DNA from 3 places in the Rossellomorea sp. KS-H15a genome. Region 3 is predicted to be linked to each of the others. Evidence: riboswitches for the same ligand, from Rfam matches in the RefSeq annotation. Region 3 holds a riboswitch; each other region holds the start of a gene.

Region 1 (6,214 bases), 2.1 Mb from region 3:
CGGACATTTTCAAGAATGGGGGGGAACGATCGGTGCCTCAAATCTCAGTCTCTGGGACAGAGTCGTGAAGCTGATTTTTGTGAACACGATATGGGTGGGGGGTGTCGCTGAGTTCCTCCCCCTCCTCATTCTATTGGTTGTCGGTTTGGCTGCAGCAAGGAAGGACTTACAAGGGAATCGTTATATGACAAGCTTGATGCTCGTGCTATTGGGCAGTTATTTCCTTTGGGCCCTTTTTGCCCAGAATGTAATGAAGCCCCGTCACGCTTTGCCTTTGATCGGCATCGCCTTGTTCCTTGGAGCGGGAAGACTGCTTTCACAACGACTGTCACGGACAGGTTCCATTCTTGTCCTTTCGTTCCTTCTGCTTCAGGTTTACCATACAAGTGCGTTATTATATAAACATGCATCGGACATCCCGGCCGTTTATCAAATGGCCGATTATTTAGAGAGCGAAGAGGAAAAACAGCCTCTCGTCGTATATACCTGGGAAGAGTCCAGGGTACTTGAGTATCTTGATGTCCCTTTTATTCATAAGAAAGTACAAACGTATGAAGTGTTTACCACTGACGCACGATATTACCCTGAGCGGGATATTTATCTGACGGATAAAGTGGTCGAAGGGTTTAAAAAGCAGGGGCTCCAGATGGATGAGTTCATTAAGGTCGAGAAGCATTTCCATTCCAGTGAGCTCATCGACCCGATCTATCACGACCTGACATTATATAAATGGAAGAAACAGAGGGGGGAGGAAGAAGGATGAATCAGAATATCACGAATAAATTAGCGCTGCTTCCCGACCAACCGGGCTGTTATTTAATGAAGGACAGGCAGGGGACGATCATCTATGTGGGAAAGGCCAAAGTATTGAAGAACCGGGTGCGTTCCTATTTCACAGGCTCCCATGATGCAAAAACCCAGCGGCTGGTAGGGGAGATCGAGGACTTCGAATACATCATGACCTCATCTGACCTGGAAGCCCTTGTCCTCGAAATGAATTTGATCAAGAAGTACGACCCTAAATACAATGTCATGCTTAAGGATGATAAAAGCTATCCGTTCATCAAGTTAACGAATGAGCGGCACCCGAGACTCATTACCACACGAAAGGTCCAGCGGGGAAAAGGAAAGTATTTCGGTCCTTATCCGAATGTCGGAGCGGCAAATGAAACGAAAAAACTTCTCGACCGCTTGTATCCTTTACGGAAATGCTCGACGCTTCCTGACCGAGCCTGCCTTTACTATCATATGGGGCAATGTCTCGCTCCCTGCATTAAAGAAGTGAGCAAAGACACGTACCGTGACATGACAGATGAAATAGCCAGATTCCTCAATGGGGGATACAAGGAAATCAAGAAACAGCTGACTTTGAAAATGAATGAAGCCTCGGAAAATCTGGAGTTCGAAAGAGCGAAGGAATTCCGGGATCAGATTCTCCATATCGAAGCGACCATGGAAAAACAGAAGATGACGATGACCGATTTCACCGACCGTGATGTATTCGGATATTCCGTTGATAAAGGCTGGATGTGTGTGCAGGTATTCTTCGTCCGGCATGGGAAGCTCATTGAGCGCGATGTGTCTTTATTCCCTCTCTATAATGAACCAGAGGATGAGTTCCTGACGTTCCTGGGTCAGTTCTACTCTAAATCTAACCACTTTAAGCCGAAGGAGATCTTTTTGCCTGAAGAGATCGATATCGAGCTGGCGGAGAAACTTCTTGAGGTTAAAATGACCCAGCCAAAACGGGGGAAAAAGAAAGAGCTTGTGAAGCTTGCCGAAAAAAATGCCCAACAGGCACTTGGGGAGAAGTTCGCCCTGATTGAAAGAGATGAAGAGCGGACGATCAAAGCCATTGAAAGGCTCGGGGATCATATGGGTATTTATACGCCTTTCCGGATTGAAGCCTTTGATAACTCCAATATTCAAGGTAGTGATCCCGTATCGGCCATGATCGTCTTTTTAGACGGGAAACCGGCAAAGAAAGAATACCGTAAATATAAGATCAAAACCGTCAAGGGTCCCGATGATTATGATTCCATGAGGGAGGTGGTCCGGAGAAGGTATACGAGAGTGCTGAAAGATGGACTTCCTTTACCGGACCTGATCATCATCGACGGAGGAAAAGGTCAGATCGAAGCGGCAAGGGACGTGATCGAGAATGAATTGGGTCTCGACATCCCGATCGGGGGTCTTGCAAAAGACGATAAGCATCAGACATCGGAACTGCTGTACGGCAACCCGCTGCAAATCGTCCCCCTTGAAAAGCGCAGCCAGGAATTCTATCTCCTCCAGCGCATCCAGGATGAAGTCCACCGGTTCGCCATCACCTTCCACCGTCAGCTGAGAGGCAAAAGCGCCTTCCAATCCACCCTCGACGACATCGACGGCATCGGTCCAAAACGGAAGAAACAACTTCTTAAACACTTTGGCTCCATGAAAAAGATGAAAGAAGCTACCGTGGAGGAGTTTATAGAGATAGGAATTCCTGAAGCCGTGGCGAAAGTATTGGTGGAGAAATTGAAGTAGCGGCTGTAATGAATTCAATTTATTTAAAAATTGTGCATTGAATCACAATTTTTTATGTGCTATAATAAACAAAAATTTATAACATTATCACTTTTTAAGTGGTGATAGAGGTGCGAACTTCAAGAGTACAGGTAAAGAGGGGTATGAGCCCCGCCGACATGCCTGGAAAGGGGAGAATCGCCGAAGTGGTTATAGTCTCATACTATATCCGCTGGTCCTGGGTTTAAGAAATACAGGATTGTCAAGATGATTCAATCTTGGAGAGCTATCTCACAATGCCGATGAACCTATTTGTATGTTCTGCTGTATGTTCATAAAGCAATGAGATATTATTCTCATTGCTTTTTTTATTATCAGCGCAGGATTTGGTACCAACGATCCTGTCCTATGGACGTGTAGGATGATTGTGATTGTACTCTTCATCATCAACAAGAGCGGAGACGCTCAGAAAGAGGGAGAAGTCGTGAGTATTATTGTTCAAAAATTCGGTGGGACTTCAGTAGGGTCTGTGGAAAGAATTCAAAATGTTGCGTCAAGGATCATTGAAGAAAAAGAAAGAGGGAATGATGTGGTGGTCGTCGTATCTGCCATGGGGAAAACGACGGATACACTCGTGGGTCTTGCAAGGGAAATCACGTCTCAACCAAGCAAAAGAGAAATGGATATGCTGCTCTCAACCGGGGAACAAGTCACCATTTCACTCCTGACCATGGCCCTGATCCAATCGGGGCATGATGCCATTTCATTCACGGGATGGCAGGCCGGAATCGAGACGGAATCCGTCCATAGTAATGCAAGGATCACCAATATTCATACCGATAAAATGGCAGCTCACCTTCAGGAAGGAAGAGTGGTCATCGTCGCGGGTTTCCAGGGCATGACAGAAACCGGGGAAATCACAACACTCGGACGGGGCGGGTCGGATACGACAGCCGTTGCAATCGCGGCTGCCCTGAAAGCGGAGCGCTGTGACATATATACGGACGTAGACGGGGTTTACACGACAGACCCCCGCTATATAAAAGGAGCAAGGAAGTTACCGTCAATTTCTTATGATGAAATGCTCGAACTTGCAAACCTCGGGGCCGGGGTACTCCATCCAAGGGCGGTGGAATTTGCCAAGAATTATCAAATCCCATTGGAAGTCAGATCCAGCATCGAAAGAGTGGAAGGAACGTATATTGAGGAGGAAGCAAGCATGGAACAGAACTTGATTGTAAGAGGAGTAGCATTTGAGAATGAGATTACGAGGGTCACGGTATTCGGACTGGGAAATGCATTAACGGGACTATCATCCGTGTTCACGACGTTGGCTGAAAATCATTTGAACGTAGACATCATCATCCAGACCCAGACGGATCAGAATACGACCAATTTATCTTTCTCCATCAAGGAGCACGATCTCGAGGAAACCCTTGCTGTTCTTGAACGAAATAAAGAGCAGTTGAATTTCACACACGTCGAGCACGAAAGTGGGCTTGCGAAAGTCTCCATTGTCGGTTCGGGGATGATTTCAAACCCGGGTGTGGCCGCGGAAATGTTTGAAGTGCTTGCTCAAAATGACATCGTCGTGAAAATGGTCAGCACTTCTGAAATTAAAGTGTCTACAGTAGTGGATGGCGAGAATATGCAAAAGGCAGCAGGCGTCTTACATACGGCCTTTCATCTCGATGCCGTGAAGATGGAAGAAATCACGCTGTAGGATCAACATGGAAAAGGGTTGCCTGGATGATTCCAGGCAACCCTTTATTGAGAGCTTGATTACTCGATCCGGTCTTTGTCGTCCCATCTTACCATGACTTTGACCGATTGGCTCCGTTTATGTAATTCGTCAGCAGCTTCTGCCACACATTTTCTTTGAAGCTGAATCTGTTCGGCAATAAAGCCCGTTTCCAGTTTGAAGTTCACATCCGTTTTAAGTGACAGACGCCGTTCGATCACAGGTCCGCTCAATTCAAATGTCATTTCATTTCTTTTCTGTTCCAGAAGTGTAAGGGTGCCCCATCCAGCTTCATCGAAAAAGGAAGATATTTCTTCCGTTGACTGAAGGGGGAACTTCCTAGAGAGCTGCTTTCCTCCCCAGTATAGGATATCGGGTGTGTGTTTTCCCAGTATGTCTGGAATCAAGATGTCGCGTAACATTTCATATCCGAAGATTGGAACGGACGGCTGATGTACTTCTTCTTTTTTCTGTTCCAAGTAAATCCCCTCTTTCTATAAAACTATTATATACATGAAAGAGGTAATTATCATCCCATACCTTGAAAAAATGACCTTGGGATATTTTGGTGCTATAATATTTATTGTAAATTTATTAGAATTTTCGAACATTTAGTTGTGTAAAACCTCATGTTTGCCGTTGTTGAACTACTGAAAATATTTTTGCGGTATTGTCGAATTTATGTATACGTTTTCTTGACGCTTCCACTCCTTGGGAGTAAAATGAACATGTCACATTATTGTTACAATATAAAATATGTATCGTCGTCTAATAGGTAAAGAAAGGCATTAGAAAACGAATTCATATTTTATCATTAAGGGGGGTAAATCATGGCTGGAAATCGAGAATTTAATTATCGCAGGCTTCATTCATTGCTAGGTGTTATTCCAGTTGGATTATTTTTAACACAACATTTAGTCGTGAACCATTTTGCCACTGGTGGGGAAGAATCATTTAACCAGGCGGCGCATTTTATGGAAAGTCTTCCTTTCCGTTATTTCCTTGAAATCTTTATCATCTTCCTTCCATTGTACTTCCATGCGATTTACGGAATTTACATTGCATTCACTTCCAAGAATAATGCAAGCAAGTTTGGTTATTTCCGTAACTGGATGTTTTTACTTCAACGTGTTTCTGGAGTGATCACATTCATTTTCGTCACATGGCATATCTGGGAAACAAGGGTCGCTGCGGCGTTTGGAGCTGAAGTGAACTTTCAGATGATGGAAAACATTCTATCCAATCCGTTGATGTTAGGATTCTATGTGCTTGGTGTATTATCAACGATTTTCCACTTTGCTAATGGATTATGGTCATTCTGCGTAAGCTGGGGACTAACGGTTACACCTCGTTCTCAATTAATAGCTACATATGTTACGATCGGGATTTTTGTCGCGTTATCGATTGTCGGTATGCGTGCAATCTTTGCCTTCGTATAAGCAGAAAAATATACGAGTCTGATAGATAAGCAAGTGCTCTCGAAGTATGGTAGGAAAAGGAGTGAGTCACGATGAGTAAAGGTAAAATCATCGTTGTCGGTGGCGGTTTAGCCGGCCTGATGGCCACAATTAAAGCAGCAGAAAAAGGAACACAAGTCGATTTATTCTCACTGGTACCCGTTAAGCGTTCTCACTCTGTATGTGCACAGGGTGGAATTAACGGAGCCGTTAATACAAAGGGAGAAGGGGATTCTCCTTGGGAACATTTTGATGATACGGTTTATGGTGGGGATTTCTTAGCGAATCAACCGCCTGTTAAAGCAATGACAGAAGCAGCACCTGGGATCATTCACTTACTCGATCGTATGGGTGTTATGTTTAACCGTACACCTGAAGGGTTACTGGATTTCCGTCGCTTCGGTGGGACGCAGCATCACAGAACCGCTTTCGCTGGTGCTACGACTGGTCAGCAGCTATTATATGCTTTGGACGAGCAGGTTCGCCGTCATGAAGTGGCTGGGTTAGT
Region 2 (6,214 bases), 1.8 Mb from region 3:
AGAATTAAAAACAAGAAGCAGTAAAAAAGCAGACAATGGGATTCCATCGTCTGCTTCTTCCTTTATACCTGTTTTTTCGATTTGGAAACAGCGTTCATGATACTAGCTGCTAATCCACCCCAGATGATGACCATTCCTACAACCATCATAGTAATTGCGCTACCAGTCATGTTAGCTTACCTCCTTATAGCTATCGGCTTCTGTCTTGGCATGCCAGCGTTTAAATCCGAAGGCTACTCCTACAATGATTGCAAATGCAGCTACGAACCATCCACTGTAAAGAACGAAAGCATCAGAATATCCACCGTAGTTGCCAGTTTCCGTTTCAAATTCCTTTAGTAGATTCATCTTGAATAAACCGAACATCATCCATCCAAGGACGATTGGTGTGATGACGCCTAGACATACTTTCCACCATGCACCAAGCTGGATATCCGATATTCCATTCGCATGGGATTGGAATGCCCCCAGCTTGCGAAGGAACCAGGCGATCACGACTACTTCCACTAATCCGACAAACGCCACTCCGAATTGGTTGATGAAATAATCCGCAACATCCAGGAATAACAGACCACCCTGTGTAGCAAAGAGGATGGAAATGACAGCTGAAAGTCCGCCACCGAATAGGACGGCTTTATTACGGGAAATCCCGAATTTCTCAGAGACGGCTGCCACATAGGTTTCCGAAATGGAAATCAATGATGACAGACCGGCCAGTACAAGTGAAGCAAAGAATAAGAAACCAAAGACTTCGTTGAATGCCGGGAATTCGTTGATGATCTGCGGGAAGACAACAAACGCAAGTCCCACACCGCCGCTTACAACATCCTGCACGGCCACTCCTTGTGATTGTGCCATGAAACCAAGTGCGGCAAATACACCGATACCAGCCAATAGTTCGAATCCGGAATTACTGAACCCCGTGATGAAGGCGTTGTTCGTAATATCCGATTTTTTCGGCAAATAACTTGAATAGGTGATCATGATGGCGAAGGCAATGGATAAACTGAAGAAGATCTGTCCATATGCCGCCACCCATACACCAGGATCAGCAATCTTGCTGAAGTCTGGCTTAAAGAATGCATCCAAGCCTTCCATCGCTCCTGGTAATGTTAAAGCGCGAACAACAATAATTAAGAATAAAATAACAAGTGCTGGAATAAAGATTTTATTCGCTACTTCGATTCCTTTCTTTACACCTTTGAAAAGAATACCAAGTGTAACGGCCCATACGATTACAAGAGGGATGAATACTCCTGGAACCACACTGCCAGTCTGACCGGCATCAACCGAAAGCTTTAAATAGTCGCTGAACAGGAAGGATTCAGTATCCTTTCCCCAGCCTAAATTGAAAGAAAAAACACTGTATGACATCGCCCAGGCGATAATGACGGCATAATAGGTAGAGATGACGAATGCAATTAAGACCTGCCACCATCCGAGCCATTCTGTTTTCTTATTAAGACGGAAATAAGATAACGGTGCTGAACCACGGTACTTATGACCAATTGTAAATTCAAGTACTAATAATGGAATACCTGCTGTTAGAAGAGCGAATAAATAAGGAATAAAGAATGCTCCCCCGCCGTTTTCATATGCTACTGCCGGAAAACGCCAAATGTTCCCTAATCCGATTGCTGAACCGACAGCTGCAAGAATAAATCCTGCCCGTGTACCAAACTGTGCACGATTCTCCATGTTGTTCCCCCCTAGTTCTTTCCAACTACCTGCCTTGAGGTATTTGAAATTTTTATATTTTCAGATTATTTATAATCTAAAGTCAGTATAGCTAGTTCCAGGACAATTGTCAAAGCTTTATTTTAGTGTTTTATTGAGAAATTCACCAAATTCCTACAGTACTATTTCACTATAAGAATTTTGTCGGAATTTGTGGAATGGGAGGCAATTGTATGATGGGGCTCCAAGCACACAAAAAAACCAGAAGCCGAATGGCTCCTGGTTTTTTATGGATTACTCTGCAGATGCCGGCTTTGCTTTTTCACCGAATAAAAAGGCAAAGGCCAGAATCAAAATGATGACAACAGCGAGACCAAGGATGGTGCTGCCTGTGAATCCCAATACAAGGTAACCGATGGCGGCAACGACCGCACCGATGACCGCGTATGGAAGCTGCGTGAGCACGTGATCGATATGGTTGCTTCCAGCTCCCGTAGAAGAAAGGATCGTCGTATCGGAAATAGGTGAACAGTGATCACCCAATACAGATCCTGCAAGCACCGCTGCCATGGCAGGAAGTAGAATTGTTACATCCGATGCTGCAGCAATCTCTCCGGCGATCGGTAGGAGAATTCCGAACGATCCCCAAGATGTTCCCGTTGAGAACGCCATGATACCGGCAACAAGGAATAAGATGACCGGAAGTGCCTGCATAGGCAGGCTTGATTGTTCAACCAGACCGGCCAGATACGTACCCGTCTGCAGCTGATCGATGAGTGTCACGATCGTCCACGCAAAGATCAAAATGTAAACAGCCGGAAGCATCGACTTGATACCTTCCACTACAGCTGTTCCAAGAGCACTCCCTTCAATTCCTTTTAGGCTTACTTGGCGAAGGAAGAAGATCAGGGAAACAAGAAGTCCGAATAATCCACCGTATAATAAAGATTTAGTAACATCCGTATTTTCAAAAATCGGCAATAAGTCGAATGATCCCACTGCCTGGTAACCGGTCCAAAGCATCATGGAAACCGTCCCGATCACGAGTGCAACGATCGGCCAGACAAGATCGCCTACAGAGCCTTTTGAGCTGACGGGAAGATCATTTTTCAATTCACCGGGAATCTCTTTGCCTGGATCATAAAGATCTCCGGTTTCAAGGGCACGTACTTCATGCTCTTTCATTTTTCCGAAGTCGAGTCCCTTATAGGCAACCATGACGACTAGCAGTACGGCGGCCCATACATATAGGTTCATTGGAATCATTTGAATGAATGCCGAGAATGCCGTGTACTCCGTGATACTGTGTGTTGCAAGGATGGAGCCGATGATCCCGATGATGTATGCTCCCCAGCTTGAAATCGGGGAAACAACACAGATCGGAGCAGATGTTGAATCAATGATATAGGCTAATTTAGCACGTGAGATCCTGTGACGATCCGTGATGGGTCTTGAAACCTGTCCGACAGCAAGGGCATTGAAATAGTCGTCAATAAAAATGATGATACCCAGTACCGCAGCAAGAAGCTGTGCGCCCTGTCTTGTCTTCACACGTTTCATCGCCCATTCACCGAATGCGCGGCTCCCGCCGGAGATATTCACAAATGCTGTGATGATACCAAGAATGAGTAAGAAGAAAATGATGTAGACATTCCAGGTGTTTAGTCCGCCGTCTGCGACAAAGATACCTTTGAAGGCATCCCACATAAAGTTGAATGTTTTCGTAATTGAGAAATCTGCCAACAAAAAGGCAGAAGCAACGATTCCTACTCCCAATGAAAGCAGTACCCGTCTTGTGAGAATAACCATAAGAATGGCTAAAAGGGGTGGTAATAATGAGTAAATCGTGTTTTCCATAGTGTCCTCCTCCTATTTGATAGGGGGGAACCATCGTAGCATGACAGAGGATAATAAAAAAAGGCAACGATAGAGAAACTATCATTACCTTTGTTAGTAACGTAAGTGCTCCATCACGATCTGTAGCTCCCCATTATAGAGATTTCCCTATAATGACAGTGTTATCCTTCTTCAAGATAACCCCAGCAAATACACCTTCGACATGCATATTTACTTCGGCAAAGATTCCCTTTCGTCTGTTTTCTCCGTTGTCATCCTCGAACAGATTACTCTTGAACCCTGCGCCTCTACCCCATCGGACTGATGATGTGGTGTGTTATAAAATTTTCTTTATTAATATAACAAACTATCATTCTTTTGACAACTTTTTTTCCATACTAATTTGTGGGAAATTCAATGGAAGGACTCGAATCCCCTCCACCATTGTTATAAAATTGCGGTACATCCAAGTGGACGGTACCCATTGCAACCAGGATATCCTGCTTGATCGTTTCGGTTTTCGTTGCAAACGGGATGATGATCTGCACATTTACTTCAAGCTCCACAAATACCTTCACAACCGCATTATTGATCCCGAACTGCTCCACCGTCGTCTTCACATCGGACCGTACGTCACCGATGGAATGAAAGCGGATCGGGATTTTCGGCCCCAGGTTACCGAGCAATACGTTGTTCGTTGCCTGCCCCAATGGAACGGAATAGGTGATGCCCTTCGATGTCTTCGACTTCCCTTCATCAATTTCCACTTCAGTGAGGAACTCAAGATTTTCAATATTCCCTGCCTCTGCTTCCTGGAGATTCTGCTGGACCAGATTCGTAATCTCTGCCTGGACCCTGTTGATGGTCTGTGTATTGTATTTAAACGAGACGATATCGCCTTCCTGGTTCTTCACTTCTTCGGTTATATCCGAAATATCCAGAACGTCGGCAATTTTCTTATTGATGGCTTTGTTAATCACAAGGGTACCGATCCTGCTCGTCTGTGTCTCGGCATATGCAAGAAGTGTAGGCTTCAACCCTTTGTTAATGATCCACAATCCGAACCCTGTGGAGATCATAAAGAACAGAAACGTAATGATCATGACATGTCGAAAAGGCAGCGGACCTCCTCTTCGGGGTTTGTTGGTTTTGAACTTAGACAAAAAAATCCCCCCTTACAAGCTATTTGTATGCATTGTAAGAGGGGTTTAGCGCAAAAATTTATTTAATCTTAAGAGATTGCGGTTCATAATCAGGGTCAAAGCCTGTGATGACCTTGTCTAATGCCTTGCTTAAATCGAGTGGATAAGGAGAGTCTGACTCCTGCCCATCCTCTTCGATGATCCGTATGACAGGACGGTCTGTGACTCCTTTGTTTTGATCGGTCACAATCCCTTTCCTTCCATCATTCAGTTCCACGATCATGCCATTCGGATACATCGCGACCGATGACCGGAATGCTTCGATCACTTGTGAATCGAACAGGGATCCCGATCCCGCGTATAATACCTCTAATGCCTGATGGGGAAGCATTGCCTTCCTGTATACCCTGTTAGAAGTCATGGCATCAAATACATCGGCCACGGCGATGATCTTTGCGAACGGATGGATATCTTCACCCTTGATCCCCCGTGGGTAACCGGACCCATCGAGCCTTTCATGATGCTGATAGGCACAGTGCGCGATGATCAGGGACACTGAATGCAGTTGTCTCAGGATTTCAAAGCCATGTTCAGAGTGTTTTTTGATTTCACAGAATTCGTCTTCCGTAAGTTTCCCAGGCTTCAACAGGATCTCTTCGGGCACAAGCATCTTACCGATATCATGAAGGATCGCCCCAACCCCGAGCTGCTCGAGCTGCTTCTGTGAAAGCTTTAGTTCAAGACCGATGGAAAGTGTATATAATGTAACATTAAATGAGTGATGAAAAATATAGGAGTCGTATGTAAACACATCTGTCAAAATCGTCAGAAGATCATGATTCTCCTTTACTTCGGACAGGACGACATCAATCACCTGCTTCAATTGAGTGGCACTATCCTCAATCACGAGGAGGCTTGGCTTCTCTTTGGATGTGCTTAATTGATTGAAGGCCATCTCGATATTCTGAACCGCCTCTTGTCTCACTTTACTCGAAACGGTCCCCTTCACATGGATTCCACTGGAAAGAGAGTCTTCAATATAGACATACTGAATACTAAGCTCCTGCAATCTGTAAATCATGCGTTCTGTAATGGGAACATTATCATGAATCAACGCTTGACCTCTCATATTATATACCGTTGTAGCTAGAACCATGCCGGGTTTCAAAGCCCGTGTTGATATAAGCCTCATAGAATTCTCCTATGTAATTCTTTCATTTTTCGACAAAATTTCCTAGTATCTCCATTATAAAGGATAAAATTGATCTTGCAAGGTGTATTTGGTTAAATATTCATGAAAGAATAACGGGGAAATCAGAGGGATAAAACAAAGACCAGCCGCTCAGGAGAGTACTGGTCCTTTTTTGATTCTATATCATTTTTAACAGCGCGTCCCTTCCGGCCATCCCAGTGTGGATGCCGAGATTCGCTGCTTCATAGGTGACGGACTCCAGCGGTGCATCGAGAAGCTGATCGATGGTTTTCACACCAACCGCTCTTCCCGCGATGATCCCCCTGTCCTTTAATTTTTCATTCAGCAGCGCAACATCAAGTGCCCC
Region 3 (6,214 bases):
ACCTGAGTCATCCTCTTTATTTTTCAGCGGAAAATGAAAAAATAAAGATAGAATTCCCCTCATCCCGGGTGTAAAATATATAAAAATACACTCTCATATTTTGACATGCAGGAGGAAACAACCGAATAAAATATACAGTTATGCCTAACGTTGCTTTCGTTTTTCCAGTCTGGAAGATTCAAAGAATGCTTCCACCAATATAAGAATTCAGAATGTTAAAAATACGATAAGAGGTTGATGAAAGTTGGCAATGGATACGAATGAAATAGCTGTAAAGGAACAAACGATTTTTCACCATACGGGGAATAAGATCAAGACGGAAGACCGGGACATTCACATCATTGCGAAAATGGAGGAGCCCCTGATCGTCGTGCTTGGCAATGTGCTGAGTCATGAAGAATGTGATGAACTCATCCAATTGTCAATTGATCGGGTCGAGCGCTCGAAGATCGGGAATACACGGACGGTCGATGGACTGAGAACGAGCAGTTCTGTCTTTTTGGAAGAAAGTCATGACGTCGTGACACGTGTTGAAAAGCGAGTCTCTCAAATTATGAATATACCCGTTGAGCATGGGGAGGGTCTTCAAATCCTGAACTATAAACCGGGGCAGGAGTACAAGGCTCATTTCGATTTCTTCTCTGCATCGGCAAGGCCCGTAAAGAATCCGAGAATCAGTACCCTTGTCATGTATTTGAACGACGTAGAGGAAGGCGGGGAAACCTACTTCCCGAAGCTGAATCTCTCTGTTTCCCCTCAAAAGGGAATGGCGGTTTACTTCGAATATTTCTATGATAATCAGGAACTGAACGATTTAACGCTGCATGGCGGTGCACCGGTTGTCATCGGGGACAAATGGGCTGCGACCCAGTGGATGAGAAGGCGGGTATTTAAATAATCGGAAAGGAGGAGTATCCCCAGTGAGGGATGCTCCTCCTTTTTTAGCTAGCGGATTTTACTGGCTTCACGACTCCGGCATTCATTTTTTTCACGTTGACGGTGTGGATGATCATGCCGGCGATGATCAGGATGATGCCGAGGAGAGCAAACCCTGACGGAAGGGGAACGGAAAGGATGGCCGCTTCTCCCATGATGACGAACAGGATCTGGGTCGACTGGGTCGCTTCCACTGCCGCGAGTTTCCCGGGATGATGCCTTGCCATGTTCGTCGCAAGGAAAAAGAGGGAAGTCGCAATCACGCCTGAGCAAACGGCGACGATAAAGGATTGTGTCACTTGACCAGTGGAGGGGACGCCTACTTTGAAAAATGCATAGCTTCCAAGGATCAGCCAGAAGGGAGTGCTTGCGATCGTCATCCCGAGTACCCGTTGAAAGGTATCAAGTTTTCCGCCGCATACCTCCATCATTTTACGGTTCCCAAGGGGGTAAGCGAACGCTGCGACAATCACCGGTAAAACTCCTGTGATCATTTCTGAAAGAGACAGCCCACGGGCATTTTCCTGTTGGATGAACATCACCCCGATTAGAATGATCGAGGAAATGCCGAGAGCCCTTTTTTGAATGGTGAGCCTGCGTCTCACAGGTCCTGATGTGAAAAACAAGGGAGCGAGCAGGATCCCGGCCACAATCGTGAATTGCCACGTCCCCGCAACAAGCCAGCCGGGTCCATATGCCGCCGCATACGTCAAAGGACCATAAAAGAGGACAAACCCGACAAAGCTCCACGTCAGCCACTCGTATGGCTTCTTCCTCATTTCAATCCACACTTGATTTATATTCTTCCGTAAACCTACAATAAGGAAAAGGAAAGGGAGCATGAACAAAAAACGCAGGGACGAACTCCACATCCAGCTTCCGCCGGCAAGTTCCATGGACCGGTTCAGGATGAAGGTGACGGCAAAGAACATGGATGAAATGATACCGATAGTCAGTTCTTTGATGGGAAGCACTCCTTTCTAATGACATACACTATCGTTTATTTTAAATTCATTTTAGAGGAAAAATCCTCACTAAGGAAGTTAAAAATAGTTTTTTTAATCGTTGATTGGTGGTTTTTAAGGGCTTGAGACTATCACATTCACATCATTGTGGAAAAATCGTCCTTGATTGCGTCGTTTTGGAGGGTGATTGCGTCATTATGGAAGTAATTGCGTCGTTTTTAAATTAATTGCGTCATTCCCCATAGTTTATGCGTGTTTTTGAAATAAATGGTAATGTGAACTCCGAAATCACGCTATATCCAAAAACCAATTGACAACCATTTCAAGAGAATGATATAGTTATGCCAATAAAAAATATACAGTCACTCTCTGATAATAGAGGCGCGAGAATGATGAGTACCTTCTTTGAGAATAATGGATTCCGGGATAAGTTGGGAAAGGCAGATCGCCGAAGCAGAAAATAGCCAATTCTATTTTTTGTTGGGCCAGCATTGAAGAAATGCTGGACTGTCACAATGCAAAAGTTGTGGAGCACTATTGAAGAGATGTTAATACATAGTCTTCATCTTGGTTCCGTAACCTTTGATGAAAAACCGTATGAGCATCTGCTTCATACGGTTTTTTTGTGTTTTTTAGAGAGTCAAAAGGAGTTAGGGATATGAGTACAGTTGATGTGAATGTTCAAGGGGATTTAACGATCGGTGGGATCGGTACGGGTGATTTGGTCGAAAGATACGGGACACCCCTGATGGTTTATGATGAAGGGATGATTCGCGGGAATGCTAAATTGTTCCGGGATGCATTCCATGAAAGTGGTCTGAAATATCAGGTGGCCTATGCGAGTAAGGCATTTCTTTGTAAAGAAATGGTGCGCCTGGCGGAACAAGAAAACCTCTCCCTGGATGTGGTCTCAGGAGGGGAATTGTATACGGCCCTTGAAGCTGGTTTCCCGGCAGCACGCATCCATTTTCACGGGAACAACAAATCCGAAGAGGAGCTTCTAATGGCACTTGAAGCTGAAATTGGCTGCTTTGTCGTCGATAGTTTCCTTGAACTTGAACTGCTCCATGACCTGGCAAAAGAGCGGGAGCAGGAGGTGCAGATCCTCATCAGGGTCACACCTGGCGTGGAAGCCCATACTCATGAATACATCACGACGGGCCAGGAAGATTCGAAGTTCGGATTCAGCATTTCAAACGGTCAGGCGGCTACGGCGATCGGGCTTGCGATCAGGAAGCCATACTTCTCATTGCTCGGCCTCCATTCCCATATCGGATCTCAGATCTTTGAACAGGAAGGCTTCGATCAGGCGATCCGGGTGCTGTCTGATTTCATGCAGCGGATCCGGATCGACTTGGACATTACGATGCCTGTCTTGAATATCGGTGGCGGATTCGGTGTCCGGTACACGGATGAAGACCAGCCTCTGCCGATTCCGACCTATGTCAAAGGGATTACGGATAGTGTGAAAACCTATTTTGCGAAAAATGAATACCCGCTCCCGGAAGTCTGGGTGGAGCCGGGTCGAAGCATGGTGGCGGAAGCAGGTACGACGTTGTATAAAGTGGGCTCAAAGAAAATCATCCCGGATGTGCGCACGTATGTGGCGATTGACGGAGGGATGACGGATAATATACGCCCGGCGCTGTATCAGGCGAAGTATCACGCGGTACTGGCAAACCGTCCGAATGAAGAATGTACGGAACGTGTAAGCATCGCGGGGAAATGCTGCGAGTCGGGTGACATGCTCATCTGGGACCTGATGCTGCCGCCGACGAATTACGGTGATATTCTGGCTGTGTTCAGTACGGGGGCATACGGGTATTCTATGGCGAGTAACTATAATCGGATACCGAGACCGGCTGTTGTGTTTGTGGATAACGGGGAATCCCGGGTCGTGATCGAGCGGGAGACGTATGCGGACCTTGTAAGAAAAGATCGGTAGGGGAAAGAAAGGTGGAGTCCAGAAGCGGCTTTACCTTTTTTTATGGGATTTTTTGGCTTGTTATGGTAATGTAAAGGTAACTTTATCCAATGAATTCGGAGGATCAATCTATGAATCTCAAATCGATCGGTTCCATGGTTTTGAAATTTGTCTTCGTTCTGTTCGGAATCATCCTTCTGACAGGCCTCATCGGTTTGTTCAATGAAGGGGTGGATCTCAGTTTGAAACAATATGTCCTCAACATTGTGGAGATATCGACCTCCCTCATCCATTCTGAATCGATGACCATCACGAATGAATCGAACAACTCATATCCGATGTTCCCGGCCTTCTGGGATCCGTATTTCTATTCTGTTTCGATTTTTTTGTCTGCCTTTCTTTTATCCATCCTCATGGGCATCTTCCTTGCGTACCTCACACACTTGCTGCCATCCGCCTGGTCAACGTTCATCCTTAGGGCGACTAACTTGCTCGAGTCCACACCTGATATCTTCATCTTGATCGTCATTCAATACAGCGTCATTTTCATCTTGAAAGAAACAGGGGTGCTTCTGTTTCCAATCGTCGGCTCCCAGGAAAAGGTGTATTTCGTTCCTATTGTGACTTTGTCTATTTTACCGACGATCATGTTGTTCAGGATCATCTATCTGTTGGTGAATGATGAATACGGGAAGACGTATGTTGATCTGATCAGAAGCAGGGGGATGTCCAAGCACTGGATTTTCTTCATCCATGTCCTGCGGAATATCGCGTTCAGTTTATTGAATCATTCCAAATCCATCATTCTGTTTCTCTTATCATCATTGATCGTATTTGAAAGATTATTTAATATTTATGGCATCACTCATTTCATCCTATCATTCTCTCAAATGGATGTGATCTGTTTCAGTCTGATCATGTTCTATCTGCCGGTTTTTGTCCTGCTCATCCTCATCAGAACCATCGTTGATCGTAAGACCGGGCAGAAGGTGGCGATATGATGCTGAAAAAATTGATGAAGAATCCGTCATTCATAATAGGCTTTATCTTTTTGTTTGGTATGTTTGCCGCAAGTCTTGTTTATTATGTCGGGTGGGGGGATGAGGTGCCGAAGTTGGATCTTTTGAAAAATGAAGAAGGGGAGCTTCTCAGCCCTCCCTATTCACCAGTGGAGTATCCACCCCTTGGTACCGACAATTTTAACCGGAATATCTTCCTTCTCATCATCGTTGGCGCGAAATATACCATTGGGGCAGCGCTGGCGATCACGCTATGCAGAGTATTGCCTTCGGTGTTCATGGGGTTGATCCTTCACTTTTATTTAAAACCATTCAGGAGAATCATTGATCACATGGTGGATGCCGCCAACTATTTTCCGCCTACCTTATTATCTTTTTTATTATTGAATTGGATGATGTTGGACGGTCCGTTGCATCATCCTGAGGGATTTCCTTATGATTTTACGGATAAAACGATTTTTTACCTGATCATTCTTATCGTGATTTCACTTCCGAGTCTCACCCTGCTATTTACGAATGAATATGACCGGATCATGAGTCACGAGTTCATTGATAGTGCGAAAGTGCTGGGAGCAACGAAGCGTCATTACATCAGGAATCATATTCGTCCTTTTATTCTCCCGCAGATTCTTCTCGTGTCGATCAGGGAATTTATGATCATCATGCTGTTGATTGCACATCTTGGGGTATTGAACATTTATATAGGGGGATCATCACTTGAGGTAGACCTTTTTGACAATCCGTTCCTGGCTTCCCTATCTCATGAATGGTCGGGTCTTCTCGGCGGATGGTGGCAATTCCTGTGGACCACCTATCCGTGGATATCCTTCATCCCTGTCGTTTTCTTTACTTTGACGATCCTGTCTGCAAAGTTGATGCTGATCGGGTCGACACAAGTGGTGGAAACCCTTATGGAATCCTCAATAGAAGAAGGATCGGCTGAAGAAACTGAAACTACAAGCCTAAAAGACAAAGAAATATTCCAACTTGTGAAAGAAGCGAAGTGAGTGGCTGTATCTATTAGCCTATGTTTATAGTCCGGTATAGGGAATGATCAAGAAGGCAGCATCTGCCAGGGTGCTGCCTTCTTTCTTTTCTGTTTCATCCTGATAGCCCGGGTCAAGCGGGGAATGTGCGATTTGAACGCTTATTCCATGGAGTTTTTCACGATTATATAAGAGGACTTTAGTCTTCAGAGAATGGAATGGAAAGCTACTTTTCGTTACTCTCCCCATGATATCCTTCTCCTGCCACTGAGTAACTGCACCTAATTTCATAGAATTGTTTCCTGCTCTCCGGGGAGCGGGGGCCATCCTAGTACTCTCGTCCCGGAAAATAACCCCAATTGAGGAATCCATGTTCACACCCTT

The links. Region 3 has a riboswitch for lysine ahead of lysA (diaminopimelate decarboxylase). Riboswitches for the same ligand answer to the same signal wherever they lie in the genome.
Region 1: another riboswitch for lysine. It lies ahead of M1J35_RS18575 (aspartate kinase); the one in region 3 lies ahead of lysA (diaminopimelate decarboxylase).
Region 2: another riboswitch for lysine. It lies ahead of M1J35_RS21700 (Na+/H+ antiporter NhaC family protein); the one in region 3 lies ahead of lysA (diaminopimelate decarboxylase).

The regions. Positions count from the first base shown of each region.
Region 1 is NZ_CP096886.1:3,624,765-3,630,978, reverse strand. Features, by position in the region: gene M1J35_RS18585 (hypothetical protein) at 1-763, shown strand, start outside; gene uvrC (excinuclease ABC subunit UvrC) at 760-2,529, shown strand; lysine riboswitch at 2,627-2,805, shown strand; gene M1J35_RS18575 (aspartate kinase) at 2,993-4,231, shown strand; gene M1J35_RS18570 (YslB family protein) at 4,291-4,728, opposite strand; gene M1J35_RS18565 (succinate dehydrogenase cytochrome b558 subunit) at 5,080-5,688, shown strand; gene sdhA (succinate dehydrogenase flavoprotein subunit) at 5,760-6,214, shown strand, end outside.
Region 2 is NZ_CP096886.1:4,214,375-4,220,588, forward strand. Features, by position in the region: gene M1J35_RS21685 (M23 family metallopeptidase) at 1-24, shown strand, start outside; gene M1J35_RS21690 (methionine/alanine import family NSS transporter small subunit) at 63-170, opposite strand; gene M1J35_RS21695 (sodium-dependent transporter) at 172-1,698, opposite strand; gene M1J35_RS21700 (Na+/H+ antiporter NhaC family protein) at 1,972-3,534, opposite strand; lysine riboswitch at 3,650-3,832, opposite strand; gene yunB (sporulation protein YunB) at 3,912-4,676, opposite strand; gene M1J35_RS21710 (HD-GYP domain-containing protein) at 4,735-5,847, opposite strand; gene M1J35_RS21715 (YunC family protein) at 6,026-6,214, opposite strand, start outside.
Region 3 is NZ_CP096886.1:1,556,100-1,562,313, forward strand. Features, by position in the region: gene M1J35_RS08045 (2OG-Fe(II) oxygenase) at 251-898, shown strand; gene M1J35_RS08050 (DMT family transporter) at 942-1,901, opposite strand; lysine riboswitch at 2,270-2,446, shown strand; gene lysA (diaminopimelate decarboxylase) at 2,560-3,846, shown strand; gene M1J35_RS08060 (ABC transporter permease subunit) at 3,957-4,826, shown strand; gene M1J35_RS08065 (ABC transporter permease subunit) at 4,823-5,851, shown strand; gene M1J35_RS08070 (hypothetical protein) at 5,876-6,121, opposite strand.